2 regions of the Allobosea sp. 05T438 genome follow, and region 2 is predicted to be linked to the other one. Evidence: predicted binding sites of a transcription regulator. Region 2 holds the regulator's gene; the other holds the start of a gene.
The links. Region 2 encodes LexA, which represses DNA repair genes until DNA is damaged. Its sites were predicted from a motif close to TGTTCNNNNTGTGTTCNG; they were not measured.

Region 1 (8,875 bases), on a different contig from region 2:
CTTGACCGGCGCCTGCGGGAGGCGGCGGGCAACACCGTGCGCTACGAGATCGACTTCCAGCCGACCAATGCCGTCGCCTTCCTGACCGAACCCGGCCCCTTCGTAGCCATGGTCGCGGATGCCGTCGCCGCCGAGACCGGCAAGCGGCCGCAGCTTTCGACGACCGGCGGCACCTCCGACGCCCGGTTCATCAAGAGCTATTGCCCCGTTGTCGAATACGGTGTCGTCGGCAAGACGATGCACCAGATCGACGAATGCGTTGCCGTCGCGGACCTCGTTGCGCTGGAGCGGATCACGCATCGGTTACTCGCCAGCTATTTTGCAGCGCAACACAAGGCTTGACGCGCCGGAACCACGGGTCATTATCCGCCTTAGACGAAAGTCTAAGATCGCAGATGATGGAGACCGTGATGAGGCTCGCCGCCGACGACATCGCGCGCTCGCTGCGCGGTTCCTGGCACTTGATGACCCGCGGCACAGAGGCGCTTTCCGAACTCGACCTCAGCCGGGACGGATTCTGGCGCTCCTATCTCGCCTTCGCATTGATGCTGCCGGCAACGATCGCAATCCTCGCCGCGACGCGCCTGATGGCCGGGCTGCCGAACAGCGCCGGCCTCTTCACCGCCCCCGCGCTCGTGCTGGCGGTCATCGGCGCGCTCTGTCTCGCGATCCTCGCCGTGCCGGCCCTGCTGATCGCGCTGCGGCCCGAACTGGCGCAGGCGCCGCGCTTCACCAGCTTCGTCATCGCCTGGAATTGGGCCGGCATCGTCTCGGCCAGCCTGATGGCGGTTCCGGCTGCCGTCTTCGCACTCGGCTGGTCGACACCGCAGCTCGCGATGGTGCAGTCCACCTTCTTCGCCGCGATCGTGCTCAGGCTGCGCTATTGCGTGGCGCGCGCCGCCTTCGGCCCGGAGGGACGCGCCATCGCGCTGCCGCTGGTCATCGCCAGCGTCGTGCTCGACTATGGCGTGATCCGGCTGTTCGACCTGTTCTGAGCCGGCCTCAGTAGTCGACCCCGGCGAGATAGAGCCCGCAGGACGGCGCCAGCGCCGCGCACTGCGCCCGGTCGCGCGCCACCAGGATCTGGCCGAGCTTCGCTTCCGGCCAGCGCCCCGCCCCGACCATCTTCAGGCTGCCGACGATCGAGCGGACCTGATGATGCAGGAAGGAGCGCGCATGGGCGTAGACCACGATCTCCGCGCCCTCGCGCCGGACATCGAGCCGGTCGAGCGTACGCATCGGGCTGTTGGCCTGGCATTCGGCGGCGCGGAAGGTGGTGAAGTCGTGGTGGCCGAGCAGCGCCTTGGCGGCCCGGTCCATAGCCTCATGGTCGAGCTTCACGGGGACGTGCCAGACGCGTCCTCGATCGAGCGCCGGCGGCGCCCGCCGGTCGAGGATGCGATAGATGTAATAGCGGCGCTTCGCCGAGATGCGGGCATCGAAATCGCCGGAGACCTGCTCCGCGCTCAGCACGCTCACCGGGACGCTGGATTTCAGCCGGGCATTGGTCGCGTCGCGCACGACGTCGGTGCGCCATTCTTTCTCGATGTCGACATGCACGACCTGATGGGTGGCGTGGACGCCGGCATCGGTGCGGCCGGCGCAGTGCAGCCTGACGGGATGGCCGCAGAAGGCCTCGACCGCCTCCTCGACGCTCTGCTGCACGGAAGGCCCGTTGAGCTGGCGCTGCCAGCCCGAGAACGGCGTGCCGTCATATTCGATGACGAGCTTGTAGCGCGGCATCAGACGCTCTCCCCTGCACCGTCATCCCGGACAAGCGGCGAAGCCGCACCGATCCGGGATCCATGCCGGAGCGCTGCCGATGAAGGTTTCGGCATGGATCCCGGGTCTTCGCTTCGCTGCGCCCGGGATGACGGCGTGGAGGGTGAGATCATCGATTCAGAGCTTGTCGCCGGCCCCGAGCCGGGCGCCGCGCAGGAACTCGGCCCCGCTCATCGGCGCCTTGCCGGCGCGCTGGACCTGCAGCAGCTTCACCGCACCGACGGCGCAGGCGACCGTGCCCTCGTCGTCAAGCAGCGTGCCGGGCTCGGCCGCGCCGCCGGCGCGCGCGGTACGCAGGATCTTCAGCCGCTCCGGGCCCTTGCCGAGGTCGATCTCGGCGAAGGTGCCCGGGAAGGGCGAGAGGCCGCGCACCCGGTCATGCACCTGCTGTGCCGGCAGCGTCCAGCTCAACTTCGCCTCGGCATTGGTGATCTTGGCGGCATAGGTGACGCCCTCTTCCGGCTGCGGCGTGAACTGCAGGCCGCCGCGACCGAGGGCGGCGAGCGCCCGCACCATCAGATCGGCGCCGAGGATGCTGAGCTGGTCGTGCAATTCGCCGGCGGTCAGATCCGGGCCGATCGGCAATGTCTCGACCATGGCGACGGGGCCGGTATCGAGCCCGGCCTCCATCTTCATCACGCAGACGCCGGTTTCGGCGTCCCCGGCCATGATCGCGCGCTGGATCGGCGCGGCGCCGCGCCAGCGCGGGAGCAGCGAGGCATGAAGATTGAGGCAGCCGAGCTCGGGCAGATCGAGGATCGCCTGCGGCAGGATCATGCCATAGGCGACGACGACGGCGACATCGGCCTGATGCGAGGCGATGATCTCGGCCTGCTCCGGCGTCTTCAGCGTCGCGGGCGTGAAGACCGGGATGCCGAAGCGCTCGGCCGCCCTGTGCACCGGCGAGGGCTTGAGATCGAGGCCGCGGCCGGCCTGCGCCGGAGCGCGGGTGTAGCAGGAGACGACCTCATGCCCCTGGCCGACGATCTCCGTCAGCACCGGCACGGCGAAATCCGGCGTGCCCATGAAAATGACGCGCAAACTCATACGCTCGACTTTACCTCAGCTCCGGCATGGCACCGGAAAGAATGAAACAGCCCTCATCCTGAGGAGCAGCCGGAGGCTGCGTCTCGAAGGATGGTCCAGTAACCTCCTGAAGCATCCTTCGAGGCGCCGCGTGCCGCGGCTCCTCAGGATGAGGGCCCGGATGATGCCTGTCGATTACGCGGCCCGCTCGCGCTTGGCCGCCTTGGCGAATTTCTTGGTGACGCGCTCGCGCTTCAACCGCGAGAGATGATCGATGAAGAGCACGCCGTCGAGATGGTCGATCTCGTGCTGCAGGCAGGTGGCGAGCAGACCGTCAGCCGCGATCTCATGTGTCTTGCCGTCGAGGTCCATGTAGCGGACCTTGACCTCTGCCGGGCGCTCGACCTCCTCGTAATACTCGGGGATCGAGAGGCAGCCCTCCTCGTAGGCGCTGAGTTCCTCCGAGGACCAGGTGATCTGCGGGTTGATGAAGACCTGCGGCTTCCTCGGCTCCGGCTCCTCGCCCTCCTTCGCCTCCGGCTTCGACAGGTCGATTGTCACGACGCGCAGCGGCGCGCCGATCTGGATCGCGGCGAGCCCGATGCCGGGCGCGTCGTACATCGTCTCGAACATGTCCTCGACCAGCGTCCGGATCTCGGGCGTGATAGCCGCGACCGGCTTCGAAACGAGGCGAAGCTGGGCGTCGGGCAGGATGACGAGCGGGCGAACGGACATGGGATTCCAACGAGAAAGAGCTGTTGAGCCCGGGACATAAGCATTTGTGAGAGAGCGGTCAAACTGTTCCGCTTTCGTTCGCTATTCTACATCGAATCGGCTAGGCTCCGCGCATGAACGAGATCGCCTTCACCCTGCTTGAACGCCCGGTGACATGGGCAGAGGCCGCCCTCGGCTTCGCGGGCTTGAGCCTCGTCTTGCTGTTCATGGCGGTGATCGCTGGCTGGCGAGGCGGCAAGAACCGCGCGATCGAGGCCGCGATGGCCGCGGAACGTGCCCGCGAGATGGACGACAAGGTCGCGGAGATGAACCGCCAGCAGGCCGAGCTCGCCGGCCGGATGCAGTCGATGGCGGAAATCCTCTCGACAAGGCAGGGCGACCTCGCCCGGCTCGTCGCCGACAGGATGGACGGGCTGAGCCACAAGGTCGGGCAAGGCCTGGAGCAGAACGTCCGCCAGACAACCGAGAGCCTCGGCAAGCTGCAGGAGCGGCTGGCGGTGATCGACACCGCCCAGAAGAACCTGACAGACCTGACCTCCGAGGTGGTGACACTCCGGGACGTGCTCGCCAACAAGCAGGCGCGCGGCGCCTATGGCCAAGGCCGGATGGAAGCGATCATCCGCGACGGGCTGCCCGCCGCCTTCTTCGCCTTCCAGCCGCAGCTCTCGAACGGGCGTCGGCCGGACTGCCTGGTCACCCTGCCCGGCGACGGGCGCGGCCTTGTGATCGACGCCAAGTTCCCGCTGGAGAGCTTCACGCTCCTGCGCGAGGCGCGTGGCGAGGAGGCGAAGAAGGCCGCCGGCCAGCGCGTGCGCAGCGATGTCGGCGTGCATGTGAAGGACATCGCCGAGCGCTATTTCCTGCCCGGCGAAACACAGGACGTCGCGCTACTCTTCGTGCCGTCCGAGTCGATCTACGCCGATCTGCACGAGCATTTCGACGATGTCGTGCAGCGGGCGCATCGGGCCCGCATCATGATCGTTTCGCCCTCGCTCTTGGCGCTGGCGATCCAGCTGATGCAGTCGCTGGTGCGCGACGCGCGAATGCGGGAGGAGGCGCAGGTCATCCAGACCGAAGTCGGCAAGCTGCTTGACGATGTGCGCCGGCTCGGCGAACGCGTCGATAAGCTCGACAATCATTTCCGCCAGGCGCAGGACGATGTCGGCCAGATCAAGACCTCGGCCGGCAAGGTCACGAGCCGCGCCGAGAAGATCGGCGCGCTCGATTTCGACGACGAGAAGAGCGAGCCGAAGCTGCCCTTCGCCAAGGGGCTGGAGCTGAAGGCCGCGGCGGAGTGATCAGCCGCGGTTGAGCACCGCCGACAGTTCGGGCTTCACGTTCAGCGTCTGGAAGACGACGCAGTAGCGCTCGGTGAGCTTGAGCAGGGTGTCGAGCTTCTCCTGCGGCGCATCGGTCTCGACGTCGAAGGAGAGGCGGATCGCCTTGAAGCCGACGGCTGCATCCTTTGCGACGCCGAGCGTGCCGCGGAAGTCGAGATCGCCCTCGGCGCGCACCACGCCCTTCTTCAGCTCGATTTCGAGCGCGGTCGCCACCGCCTTCAGGGTCACGCCGGCGCAGGCGACCAGCGCCTCCAGCAGCATATCGCCCGAGCAGAGCTCCGCACCCGAACCGCCGGTCGCCGGATGCAGGCCCGCAAGCGCGATGGCGCGGCCGGTCTCGACCTTGCAGGCGATATGCTGGTCGTCGAGCTCGCCATGGGCCTTGAGCGTGATGACGGCGGCCTCGGGATTGGTCCGATACTCGTCCTTGAGCGGCGCCTGCAGGGCGCGCAGAGCGGTGACGTCCATGATCGTGATCCTCGTGAAGCGGTCCGCCGGCTTGTAGCCGCTTCAGGCCGCCGCCTCCACCTCCGGCGCGGCATGCCGGTTTTCCTTGTCGAGCGCCCGGCGCAATTCGCGCCGCAGGGTGACGAAGCCGACGGAGCCCTCCTCGCGCGGACGGGCCAGCAGATTCTCGAGGCTGAAGGCGGGCGGCCCCGGCTGCCGTGGCAGGACGAGGATGCGATCGGCCAACCGCAAGGCCTCCTCGACGGAACCGGTGGCGATGGCGACGGCGGGTCGCGCTTGCGTACAGAGCTCCGGCAGAAAGGCGGCGAGCCGGCTGCGGGTTTCGGCATCGAGCGCCGCAAAGGGCTCATCGACCAGCAGCAGCCGCGGCCTGACCAACAGAAGGCGGGCAATGGCGAGCCGCAGCAGCCCTTCGGGCGAGAGCGCGCCCGGCCGCTGCGTCGCCTGCCCCGCGAGGCCAAGGCGCACCAGCACATTGGCGATCAGGCCCTCGCGCTCGAACGGCGTCGCCTTCGGCAGGACGAAAGCCAGGTTCTCGGTGAGATCGAGCCAAGGGAAGAAGCGCGGCCGCGCGCAGAGCAGGCCGATTTCGGCCGTCGGCACCTCACCCTCATCGGTCCGCAAACTGGCAAGCGCACGCAGCGCCGCCCGCCGCACCTCGGACGCGCCTAGCAGGGCGACGATCTCGCCGGCAGCAGGGCGCGGCGGAACGGTCTCGGGAGAGCGGGAGAGAGTGTGAAGAGCGGCCGACATTGCTGGCTCCATCCATGAACAAGGCGGAAGGAGCGCGGACGGCAGCAGGCCGTCCCGTCGTCCCGCGCTTTAGCTGCATTTGTTTCGCGCCCGCAAGCTGAGGCTCAAATCGGCGCGTGTCCTTTTCTAAGGTCCGAACGTCCGCTTTGTCAAACGACGTTCACCACCACATGCCGGCCGTCTCGGCCGTCCTTTCCTGATGCGGCGCCTCGTCGCGCAGGGAGCGGTCGAGCGCGCGCAGCGGCTCGCGTTTCGCGAGGCGGCGGGCGATGCTTGTCATGGATGCGATCCCTCATTTCGACGACGCGAGGGATCGGGACGGGTGGCGTCCTTGGCCCCACGCTTTAGCTGCACTTATTTCGCGCCCGCAAGCTGGTGGCTCAAATCGGCGTATATCCGTCTTTCAGGTCCAATCGTTCTGTTTACCAAACAACACAATCGTGATCGGTAACTGCATCATTACCGTATACAGGCTGTAGAATTTAGTTCTCTCGTCCCCTTTCCCCGCGTGCTAGAACAAATGGCAGACGACGGAACCGTGCCCACGTGACAGCCTCCTCGACAGCGCCCGCACTTGCCCTCTCCGACATGCTGCACGATCCGGAGGCGGGCATCGCGAGACTGTTCGAGGCGGCGCGGCGCAAGGACAAGGCGGAGAAGCGGCAACTGCTGGTGGCGGCGCTGCGGCAGCTGCTCGACGATGGCCGGGTTTCGGCCAAGGCGATCCTGACCGGTCCGCGCGGCGGGCTTTCCTGCGCGCACCGGCTCTCGGCCGTGATGGATGCGGTCGTCATCGGGCTGCACAAGGCCGCGACCTCGTATTTCTATCCGGCCGACAACCCCTCGCAATCGGAGCGGATCGCGGTCGTCGCCGTCGGCGGCTATGGCCGCGGCACGCTGGCGCCCGGATCGGACGTCGATCTTCTCTTCCTCTTCCCGCATAAGCAGACCGCCTGGGGCGAGAGCGTGGTCGAATCCATGCTCTATCCGCTCTGGGACCTGAAGTTGAAGGTCGGCCATTCCGTGCGCTCGGTCGATGATTGCGTGCGCGAGGCGCGGGCGGACATGACGATCCGCACCGCCCTGCTGGAGGCACGCTTCCTGGTGGGCGACCGGGCGCTGTTCGACGAGATGACCCGCCGCTTCAATGCCGAGGTGGTAGAGGGCACAGCCGCCGCCTTCACCGAGGCCAAGCTCGCCGAGCGCGAGACGCGGGTGCAACGGGCCGGCGCGTCGCGCTATCTGGTCGAGCCCAACGTCAAGGACGGCAAGGGCGGCTTGCGCGACCTCAATACGCTGTTCTGGATCGCCAAATATTCCTACCGCGTCGATGACGTGCGCGAACTGGTCGCGGCCGGGCTCTTCGACGAGGACGAGCTGCAGATGTTCCAGCGCTCGGAGGAGTTCCTCTGGCGCGTACGCTGCTGGCTGCATTTCATCACCGGACGCGCCGAGGAGCGGCTCTCCTTCGACCTGCAGCGCCAGGTCGCCGCCGCAATCGGCTATGTCGGCCGCAGCGGCCAGGCCCCCGTCGAGCGCTTCATGAAGGCCTACTTCCTGATCGCCAAGGATGTCGGCGACCTCACCGCCATCGTCTGCGCGGCGCTGGAAGCGCGCCAGCAGAAGCCGCGCGCGACGCTCTCCCGGCTTTTCGACACCCTGGCGAAGCGCAAGCGCGAGCGCTCCCTCGGCCATCGCGACTTCAAGCTGACGAGCCAGCGGCTCAACGTCGTCGACGACAGCGCCTTCGAGCGCGACCCGGTCAATCTGCTGCGGCTCTACGAAATCGCCAGCCGCGAGGATCTCGCGATCCACCCCGGGGCAAGCCGCCTGGTGACGCAGTCGCTCAGACTGGTGACGCCGGGCCTGCGCAACGACCCGGAAGCCAACCGCATCTTCCTCGAAATCCTCACCGCCCGGCGCTCGCCGGAGGTGGTGCTCCGCCGCATGAATGAATCCGGCCTGCTCGGCCGCTTCATCCCGGATTTCGGCCGGGTCGTGGCGATGATGCAGTTCAACATGTACCATCACTATACGGTGGACGAGCATCTGATCCGGGCGATCGGCGTGCTGGCCGAGATCGACGCTGGCGTGCTCCAGGCCGAACACCCGCTCGCCAACGACATCATGCCGACCGTCGCCAACCGGCGTGCGCTCTATGTCGCCCTGTTCCTGCACGACATCGCCAAGGGCCGGCCGGAGGACCATTCGCTCGCCGGCGCCCGCATTGCCCGCAAGCTCGGCCCGCGCTTCGGCCTGACCAGCGCGCAGACCGAAACCGTGGCCTGGCTGGTCGAGCACCATCTCGATATGTCGACCGTGGCGCAGAGCCGCGACCTGGGCGACCCCAAGACGATCGAGAGCTTCGCCGCGACGGTGCAGACCCTGGAGCGGCTGAAGCTGCTGCTCATTCTCACCGTGGCGGACATCAAGGCAGTCGGTCCCGGCGTCTGGAACGGCTGGAAGGGCCAGCTGCTGCGCACGCTCTATTTCGAGACCGAGCTCGTGCTGGCAGGCGGCCATTCGGCCGTCGAGCGCAAGGCGCGCGTCGCCATGAAGCAGGACGCGCTGCGCCAGCGCCTGGCGGATTGGAGCGGGGAGGAGCGCGACGCCTATATCGCGCGCCACTACCCGGCCTACTGGATCAAGGTCGATCCCGACCGGCAGGAAAAGCACGCCCGCTTCCTGCGCGAGGCCGAACAGGCAGGGCGGACGACCGCGACCATCGTCGAGACGGACAAGTTCCGCGGGGTGACCGAGCTCACCGTGCT
Region 2 (8,875 bases):
AAGCTGATCTTCACGCCCGGCGAGGACGAGCCGCCGCCGATGGCGCGGCCGGTCCGCCCGGCGCCGCGCCCACGCCCGGACCCGAACGAGGTGCTGCGCCGGATCGAGACTTACCGCCCGGCTCCGCAGACCGAGCCCGAGCCCGAGATCGAGCTGGAGCCGGAAGAGCGCGAAGCGATCATGGTCGAGATTCTGCGCGAGCTGATGGCCGACCCTGAAGCACGCTCGCGCCAGGTCGCGGTGCTCTATCAGGATTTCACCGTGCGCTGCCGGATGCGCCGGCTCGGCCGGACGAATCTGAGCCTGGAGGAGTTCCGCCGCAGGCTCGCCGTGGCGCGGGCCGGCGTTAGCGACAGCGTCGCGACCAGCGAGGGCTGGCAGGCGGCAGTCGTGGCCTCGGGCACGCTGCCGGAAGACCTGCAGGGGCTCTTCCTCTACATCGCCCGCACCGCCATCGAGGGCAGGCCCTGCCCCAGCGATGCCGAGCTCGCCGAAGTCTATGGCAGCCACTCGCCCAGCCGGGCGCGGCGCCTGCTCGGCTATATCGAAGAGCGCGGCCTGATCGTCTGTCATGTCGACTTCCGCGGCCTGCGAACGCTCGCCCTGCCTGCGCTCGGCGTCGAGACCGCGCCGGGCCAGGCTCAGCCGCGCACGGCCGGGATGCCGCGCAGCGCCCGCGGATAGAAGCCAGCGCCGCGCGCTCGGTGACTTCAACTCACGAATGCTGTTCCAGCCGGCCGACTAATCACGCCGGCTTCGCACCACCATGTTCTGACCTCCACAGGAGATCTGGATCATGGAATATCGGCGTTTGGGCCATTCGGGGCTGAAGGTTCCCGCCCTGAGTTTCGGCGCGGGCACCTTCGGCGGACAGGGGCCGCTCTTCAGCGCCTGGGGCAACACGGACGCCAAGGAAGCGCACCGCCTCGTCGATATCTGCCTCGATGCCGGGCTGAACCTCTTCGACACAGCCGACGTCTACTCGAACGGGGCGTCCGAGGAAGTCCTCGGCGAGGCGATCAAGGGCCGCCGCGACAAGGTGCTGATCTCGACCAAGACGACGCTGCCGATGGGCGACGGCCCGAACGATGCCGGCTCCTCGCGCAGCCGCCTGATCAAGGCGACCGAGGACGCGCTGCGCCGGCTCGGCACCGACTATATCGACCTGCTGCAGTTGCATGCCTTTGACGCCGGCACGCCGGTCGAGGAGGTTCTCTCGACGCTCGATGCGCTCGTCCGGGCGGGCAAGCTTCGCTATGTCGGCGTCTCCAACTTCTCCGGCTGGCAGCTGATGAAGTCTCTGGCCGCCGCCGAGCGTCATGGCTGGCCCCGCTATGTCGCGCATCAGGTCTACTACTCGCTCGTCGGGCGCGACTACGAATGGGAGCTGATGCCGCTCGGCCTCGACCAGAGCGTCGGCGCGCTGGTCTGGAGCCCGCTCGGCTGGGGCCGCCTCACTGGCAAGATCCGGCGCGGCCAGCCTCTTCCGGCCGGGAGCCGGCTGCACGAGACAGCCGAGTTCGGCCCGCCGGTCGAGGACGAGCAGCTCTACGCCATCGTCGACGTGCTCGATGCCATCGCGCAGGAGACCGGCAAGAGCGTACCGCAGGTCGCGATCAACTGGCTGCTGCAGCGCCCGACGGTCTCCTCGGTCATCATCGGCGCCCGCAACGAGCAGCAGCTGCGGGACAATCTCGGAGCCGTCGGCTGGAACCTGACGGCCGAGCAGGTTGTGCGGCTCGATGCCGCGAGCGTCCGTACGGCGCCCTACCCGTACTTCCCCTATCGGCGGCAGGAGGGTTTCGGCCGTCTCAATCCGCCGCTGGTCTGAGCCGTTATTGCGAGGAGCAGGGCGACGAAGCAATCCAGGGGGCCGCAGGACGGACCACGTCAGCCGGATCCCCCCTGGATTGCCTTGCTTCGCTCGCAATGACGGGCTGCTCCGTGCGAGCGCGCTTCGGGAGATGACCGCCGCGCAAAACTTGACCACCCCGCCCCCGAACGTGCATGACCTGTGGCCGTATTCACGGGTCCGGCCATGCGCGTTCTGTTGATCGACAACTACGACAGCTTCACCTGGAACCTGGTCCACCTCATCGGTGGCCTGGGGGCCGAAGTCGATGTCTGGCGCAACGACGCGCTGTCGGTCGAAGAAGCGCTGGGCGGCGAGCATGATGCGATCGTGCTCTCGCCCGGCCCCTGCACGCCAAACGAGGCCGGAATCTGCCTCGATGTCGTCCGGCAAGGCGCCGCCCGCAAGCCAATTTTCGGCGTGTGCCTCGGACTGCAGGCGATGGGGCAGGCCTTCGGCGGCGACGTCGTGCGGGCGCCCGTGCCGATGCACGGCAAGGTCTCGCCGATCAGGCACAGGGCACGCGGCCTGTTCCGCGGCATCAACGGGCCGCTGCAGGCGACGCGCTATCACTCCCTCGTGGTCGATCGCGATTCCTGCCCGACTGTCTTCGACATCGAGGCCGAAACCGATGACGGCCTGATCATGGCGCTCTCGCACCGGGAGCTGCCGGTCCACGGCGTCCAGTTTCATCCGGAGAGCATCGCCTCCGAGCATGGCGCGACGATCCTGCGGAATTTCCTCGATCTCGCCCAGCGATGGCGCAGCGAGCACGAAGCCGCCGCCCTGACCCCATCAGCCTGATTTCCGCAGAGTTTCCATGGACGACTTCAAACCCTTCATCGCCAAGGTCGCGACCGGAGCGACACTCTCGCGCGAGGAGGCGCGGGACGCCTTCGACACGATCCTCTCCGGCGAGGTCACCAACGCGCAGTCCGCCGCCTTCCTGATGGCGCTGCGCGTCCGCGGCGAGACGATCGACGAGATCGCCGGCGCCGTCGGCGCGATGCGCGGCAAGATGCTGCCGGTGAAGGCGCCGGCCGAGGCGATCGACATCGTCGGCACCGGCGGCGATTCGTCCGGCTCCTACAACGTCTCGACGCTGGCTTCGATCATCACGGCAGCCTGCGGCGTGCCCGTCGCCAAGCACGGCAACCGCGCGGCTTCCTCGCGCTCCGGCGCGGCCGACGTGCTCACCGCACTCGGCGTCAAGGTCGGCCTCGATTCGGCCGGGACGGAGCGCTGCATCGCCGAGGCCGGTGTCGGCTTCATGTTCGCGCCGACGCATCACGCCTCGATGCGCCATGTCGCGCCGGTGCGTACCGAGCTCGGCACGCGCACGATCTTCAACCTGCTCGGCCCGCTCTCGAACCCGGCCGGGGTGAAGCGCCAGCTGATCGGGGCCTTCTCCGAAACCTGGCTGGAGCCGATGGTCAAGGTGCTGGCCTCGCTCGGCTCGACTCGCGTATGGGCCGTGCACGGCTCCGACGGGCTCGACGAGATCACCACGACCGGGCCGACCCGCGTCGTCTCGCTGGAGAACGGCAACGTCGAAAGCTTCACCATCAGCCCCTCCGATGTCGGCCTCGAGCCGGCCAGGCCGGAGGAGCTGCGTGGCGGCACGCCCGAGCAGAATGCGGCCGCGCTGAACGCCGTGCTCGCCGGCGAGAGGACCGGCTTCCGCGATATCGCCGCCTTCAATGCCGCGGCAGCACTGCTCGTCGCCGGCAAGGCTGCGAACCTGAAGGACGGCTTCGCCCAGGCGACGGCCGCCCTCGACTCTGGCAAGGCCAAGGCGACGCTGGGCGCCCTCATCAAAGCCTCGAACGCGTGAGGGCGGCATGACCGACATCCTCGCCAAGATCGAAGCCTACAAGCGCCAGGAGATCGCGGCCGCCAAGGCCGCCGTGCCGCTGGCCGAGATCGAACGCCGCGTCCGTGCCGCCGGCAAGCCGCGCGGATTCGCCGATGCTCTCGCCGCCAAGCTCGCGGACGGCAAGCCGGCCCTGATCGCCGAGATCAAGAAGGCGAGCCCGTCCAAGGGGCTGATCCGCGCCGATTTCGACCCGCCTTCGCTCGCCCGTGCCTATGCCGCCGGCGGCGCGGCCTGCCTCTCCGTGCTGACCGATGCGCCCTCCTTCCAGGGTCAGCCGGAATTCCTGACGCAGGCGCGCGAGGCCTCCGGCCTGCCCGCCCTGCGCAAGGATTTCCTCTACGAGCCCTATCAGGTCTACGAAGCCCGCAGCTGGGGCGCCGACTGCATCCTGATCATCATGGCTGGTGTCGACGACGACACCGCCAGGGCGCTCAACGAAACCGCGCGCGAACTCGGCATGGACGTGCTCGTCGAGGTTCATGACGACGCCGAGCTCGACCGGGCGCTCAAGCTCGAGAGCCGCCTGCTCGGCATCAACAACCGCGATCTGCGCAGCTTCCACGTCGATCTCGCGGTGACCGAGCGGCTGGCGCCGCGCGTCCCCTCCGACCGCATCGTCATCGGCGAGAGCGGCATCTTCGCCCATGCCGACATCGCCCGCCTCAACAAGGCCGGCGTCAACAGCTTCCTCGTCGGCGAGAGCCTGATGCGGCAGGCGGATGTCACGGCCGCGACGCGGTCGCTGCTGACCGGCACGGCGCAAGAGAGCGCGGCGTGAGCCGGCTCAGCCACCTCGACGCCCAGGGCCAGGCGCATATGGTCGATGTCGGCGACAAGGCCGAGACGACCCGCATCGCCGTCGCCGAAGGGAGCGTCGTGATGGCGCCCGGGACGATCGCGATCGTGCGCGACGGCAACGCCAGGAAGGGCGACGTGCTCGGCACGGCGCGCCTCGCCGGAATCATGGCCGCCAAGCGCACACATGAGCTGATCCCGCTCTGCCACCCCCTGCTGCTCAGCAAGATCGGGGTCGATCTCACGATCGACGAGGCATTGCCGGGCGTGCGCGTGCGCGCCGAAGTGAAGATGAAAGGCCAGACCGGCGTCGAGATGGAGGCGCTCACAGCCGTCTCGGTCGCCTGCCTGACCGTCTACGACATGGTCAAGGCGGTCGACAGGGCGATGCGGATCGAGAACATCCGGCTCATGCACAAATCCGGCGGCCAGTCCGGCGACTACGACGCAAAGGCTTCGCAGGAAGGAAGTCGAGCATGATGTCATCCGAAAACCGGTCCCCACTATTCGCTGCCGCGGACCTGCGGTTCGGCATCCTGCTCTGATGGCGCTCACCCCGGTCCCCGTCGCGCGCAAGGCGCTGCTCGACAGCATTCCAGGGCCGACCGGGGCCGAAACCCTGCCGCTCGCGCAATGCGCCTGGCGGGTGCTTGCCGGTGAGGTCAAGGCGCTCCGGACCCAGCCGCCCTTCGCCAATTCCGCCATGGACGGCTATGCCGTGCGCGGCGACGACATGGCGGCGGGCATCTCGCTCGCGGTGATCGGCGAATCCGCCGCTGGCCGGGCCTTCGAGGGCTCGGTCGGGCCGGGACAGGCCGTGCGCATCTTCACGGGCGCGCCAATGCCTGATGGCGCCGATACCGTCCTGATGCAGGAGGATGCCGACGGCGTCGACAGCCCGGCGATCCGCGTGCGGGTGCCGCCCGCCAAGGGCAAGTTCCTGCGCGCAGCCGGGCTGGATTTCCGCGAAGGCGACGTCCTGCTGCCCGCCGGGCGCGTGCTCGACAGCGCTGCGCTGGGCCTCGCCGCCGCGATGGGACATCCGACCTTGCCCGTCCGGCGCAAGCCGCGCGTCGCGATCCTTGCCACTGGCGACGAGTTGGTGGCTCCGGGCGAGCCGGTCGGGCGCGACCAGATCGTCGCCTCGAACTCCTTCTCGCTCGCTGCACTGGTCGAGAAGGCCGGCGGTGCCGTTCTCGATCTCGGCATCGCCCGCGACGACCACGCCGACCTCGCGGCCAAGATCGGCCAGGCGCGGGACGCCGACGCCGACGTCCTCGTCACGCTCGGCGGGGCCTCGGTCGGCGCGCATGACCTCGTGCAGGAGGCGCTGACGCGGGCCGGCATGTCGCTCGGCTTCTGGAAGATCGCGATGCGGCCGGGCAAACCCATGATGACCGGCCGACTCGGCCGCATGGTCGTGGTCGGCTTGCCCGGAAACCCGGTCTCCTCGATCGTCTGCGGCCATCTCTTTGTCCTGCCGCTGATCGAGGCTCTGCTCGGCATTGGGGAGGCCGACCGCGACCGCAGCATCCCCGCCCGCCTCGGCCGTGACATGCCGGCCAATGACGAGCGCGAGGACTATCTGCGCTCGGAGCTCGCACTGACGCCGGATGGCTGGGTGGCGACGCCCTTCGACCGGCAGGATTCCTCGATGCTCGGCACGCTGGCACGGGCGCAGGCATTGACGATCCGGCCTGCCCATGCCGCGCCGGCAAAAAAAGGCGACATCTGCCGCATCCTGCCGCTGCGCTAGATCACCGCTCATCCTGTCGGACGCGATCGTAGCGATCTGTATAGGGTTATCGCATCGGATCTGCCCGAAAAGTGGATTCCACTGTTCGCTTCGATGCCGGAGCCCGCTTGCGGAACACAAGTGGAACGCGTATGGTGTTCCTGCTTTGTTTCGAATCTAGCCTTCGAGAAGGCCGGCGGGGATCATGCTGACACGCAAGCAACACGAACTCCTGCGCTTCATTCAGGAACGCTTGCGTGAGAGCGGGGTGCCGCCCTCCTTCGACGAGATGAAGGATGCGCTCGATCTGCGCTCCAAGTCGGGCATCCACCGGCTGATCATGGCGCTAGAGGAGCGCGGCTTCATCCGTCGCCTGCCCAACCGGGCGCGTGCGCTCGAGATCATCAAGATGCCCGACGGGCTCGGCGCCCCGCAGCAGCGGCAGCGTTTCAACCCTGCGGTCGTCCAGGGCGGCCTCGGCTCGCAGCCGAATCTCACCAAGCCACGCCCTGCGTCCGATGAGGACAGCCGCTCCTCCATCGCGATCCCGGTCATGGGCCGCATCGCCGCCGGCACGCCGATCTCGGCGATCCAGAACCGTAGCCACACCGTCTCGCTGCCGCCCGACATGCTCGGCTCCGGCGAGCATTACGCGCTGGAAGTGCGTGGTGACTCGATGGTCGAAGCCGGCATCCTCGACGGCGACACCGTCATCATCCGCAAGCAGGATTCGGCCAATACCGGCGACATCGTCGTGGCGCTGATCGATGATGAGGAAGCGACGCTGAAGCGGCTGCGCAAGCGCGGCTCCTCGATCGCGCTCGAAGCCGCGAACCCTGCCTATGAGACGCGCGTGCTCGGGCCGGACCGGGTCAAGATCCAGGGCCGCCTCGTCAATCTGATGCGGCGCTACTGAAGGCGCTCGACCTCGGCTTCGCCGTCGGCGGAAGCCGGTGTCACACTCGGAGGCGCTGTCGAGGCTTGCGCAGGGCGCTGCTCACGGCGGCGGCTCCAAGGGCGGTCGGCAGCGTTCTGCTCCGAGACATGGCTGCTCCACCCCGATCCTGTTCGATAGAGCGAAGTCGCGCCGTCGCGCGATAACGCCATTCGCTCGATCAGCCGTGCCTTGCAGGTTCCGCTCCAGGGGATGGCGGTGACGACGAGGTCAGCCCGCATGCAGTCCTCGATAAGCGCCAACCTGTCGCGCGTGTAGGAAACGGTGCGCTGATCCGGCGTCCGTGCGACGCAGCCGAGCGCATCGCAGCTAATGCCGGCCCGCAGCGTCGGATCGTCCGGCGAACGGCGATCGCCATCAGCAGCGAGCCATTGCTGCAGCACGAAACGGCTCGGCTTGCCCGCAATCGCGAGGCGGCCATCCGGGCCCCGCACCGCCAGCCCCGAACCGTCGCGTTCGATCAGGATTTCCGGCCGCTCCGGCTTGCCGGCGATGGCCACGCCGAGCAGGAGCGGCAGCGCCGCCAGCCAGCGCCAGGGCGTGGTCCAGAGCGTCAGCCACAGCAGCGCCAGCACGAAGCAGGTCAGCACCGCCGGCCCGAAGGCTGCGATCATCACCGTGGAATGGTCGATGCTTGCGACCCAGTGCGCCACCTTGAGCACGACATCGGAAGCCAGCCCCATCAGCGCCCAGGCGGGCCAGTCCAGTCCGAAGGGGTAAGCCAGCACGCCGAAGACGGCCGCCGGCATGACGAAGAGCGAGACGAAGGGCAGCGCCATCGCATTGCCGAGCAGGCCGAAGGGATTGAAGGTCTGAAAATGATAGGCGCCGAAGGGCGCTGTCGCGGCCGTTGCCAGCAACGTGGTGACGACGATGCCGAGTGCCGCGGCCCAGACCGGCCCAAGCGGCCACGGCAAGCTGGGCGGCGGCTGGGAGCGCTTTCGGCTCTCCCAGCGTTCGGCAAAGGCGATCAATGCCGCGACGGCTCCGAAGGACATCTGGAAGCTCGGCCCGAGCAAGGCCTCCGGCTCGCGCAGGAGCACGATCATGGCCGCAAGCGCGAGATTGCGCATGCTCAGCGCCGCACGATCGACAAGGATCGCGCCGAGCATCACCAGCGTCATGATCAGCGAGCGCTCGGTCGCGACATCGCTGCCCGAGAAGATGCAGTAGGCGGTCGCGCCGAACATCGCTGCGGCCGCTGCGATCTTCTTGATCGGCCAGCGCAGCGCGGCGGTCTGGGAGAGCGCCAGCAGGGCGCGCACCAGCCAGAAGATCGTCCCGGCGGCGAGCACCATGTGCAGGCCGGAGATCGAAACGATGTGGTAGATGCCGGCGGCGCGCAGGTCGTTGTTCGTTGCCTCGGTGATCAGCCCGCGCTTTCCCGTAACGAGGGCGGCGGCGACCGCTCCACCCTGTCCGCCACCGCCTTCCGCGATGCGTTGGGTCAAGGCATTGCGCGCCCTGTCGATGGCGACATCGACGGCAAGACGCGTCGGCATCGGATGCGGCGATGGCACCAGGGCAATCTTGCCCGCGATGCTGCCGACTGCGCCAATGCCCCGGAAGAAGGCATCGCGACCGAAATCGTAGCCGCCGGCCCGTGCCGGCCCGGGCGGAGGCAGCAGCCGCGCCGTCGCGACGACATGATCGCCCGGCGCC

Region 1: AC1DIN_RS08145 (DNA recombination protein RmuC) is a predicted target of LexA. The motif match lies at 3,608-3,625, and genes of this name have one in related genera.

What each region holds. Positions count from the first base shown of each region.
Region 1 covers NZ_JBFTKQ010000002.1:897,000-905,874, forward strand. The annotation lists gene dapE (succinyl-diaminopimelate desuccinylase) at 1-342, shown strand, start outside; gene AC1DIN_RS08125 (hypothetical protein) at 411-995, shown strand; gene truA (tRNA pseudouridine(38-40) synthase TruA) at 1,003-1,743, opposite strand; gene fmt (methionyl-tRNA formyltransferase) at 1,900-2,829, opposite strand; gene def (peptide deformylase) at 3,004-3,543, opposite strand; gene AC1DIN_RS08145 (DNA recombination protein RmuC) at 3,657-4,841, shown strand; gene AC1DIN_RS08150 (OsmC family protein) at 4,842-5,351, opposite strand; gene AC1DIN_RS08155 (ATP-binding cassette domain-containing protein) at 5,394-6,104, opposite strand; gene AC1DIN_RS08160 ([protein-PII] uridylyltransferase) at 6,693-8,875, shown strand, end outside.
Region 2 covers NZ_JBFTKQ010000005.1:139,182-148,056, forward strand. The annotation lists gene AC1DIN_RS13245 (helicase HerA domain-containing protein) at 1-684, shown strand, start outside; gene AC1DIN_RS13250 (aldo/keto reductase) at 797-1,831, shown strand; gene AC1DIN_RS13255 (anthranilate synthase component II) at 2,039-2,656, shown strand; gene trpD (anthranilate phosphoribosyltransferase) at 2,673-3,686, shown strand; gene trpC (indole-3-glycerol phosphate synthase TrpC) at 3,694-4,506, shown strand; gene moaC (cyclic pyranopterin monophosphate synthase MoaC) at 4,503-5,003, shown strand; gene AC1DIN_RS13275 (molybdopterin molybdotransferase MoeA) at 5,068-6,279, shown strand; gene lexA (transcriptional repressor LexA) at 6,464-7,174, shown strand; gene AC1DIN_RS13285 (ComEC/Rec2 family competence protein) at 7,168-8,875, opposite strand, start outside.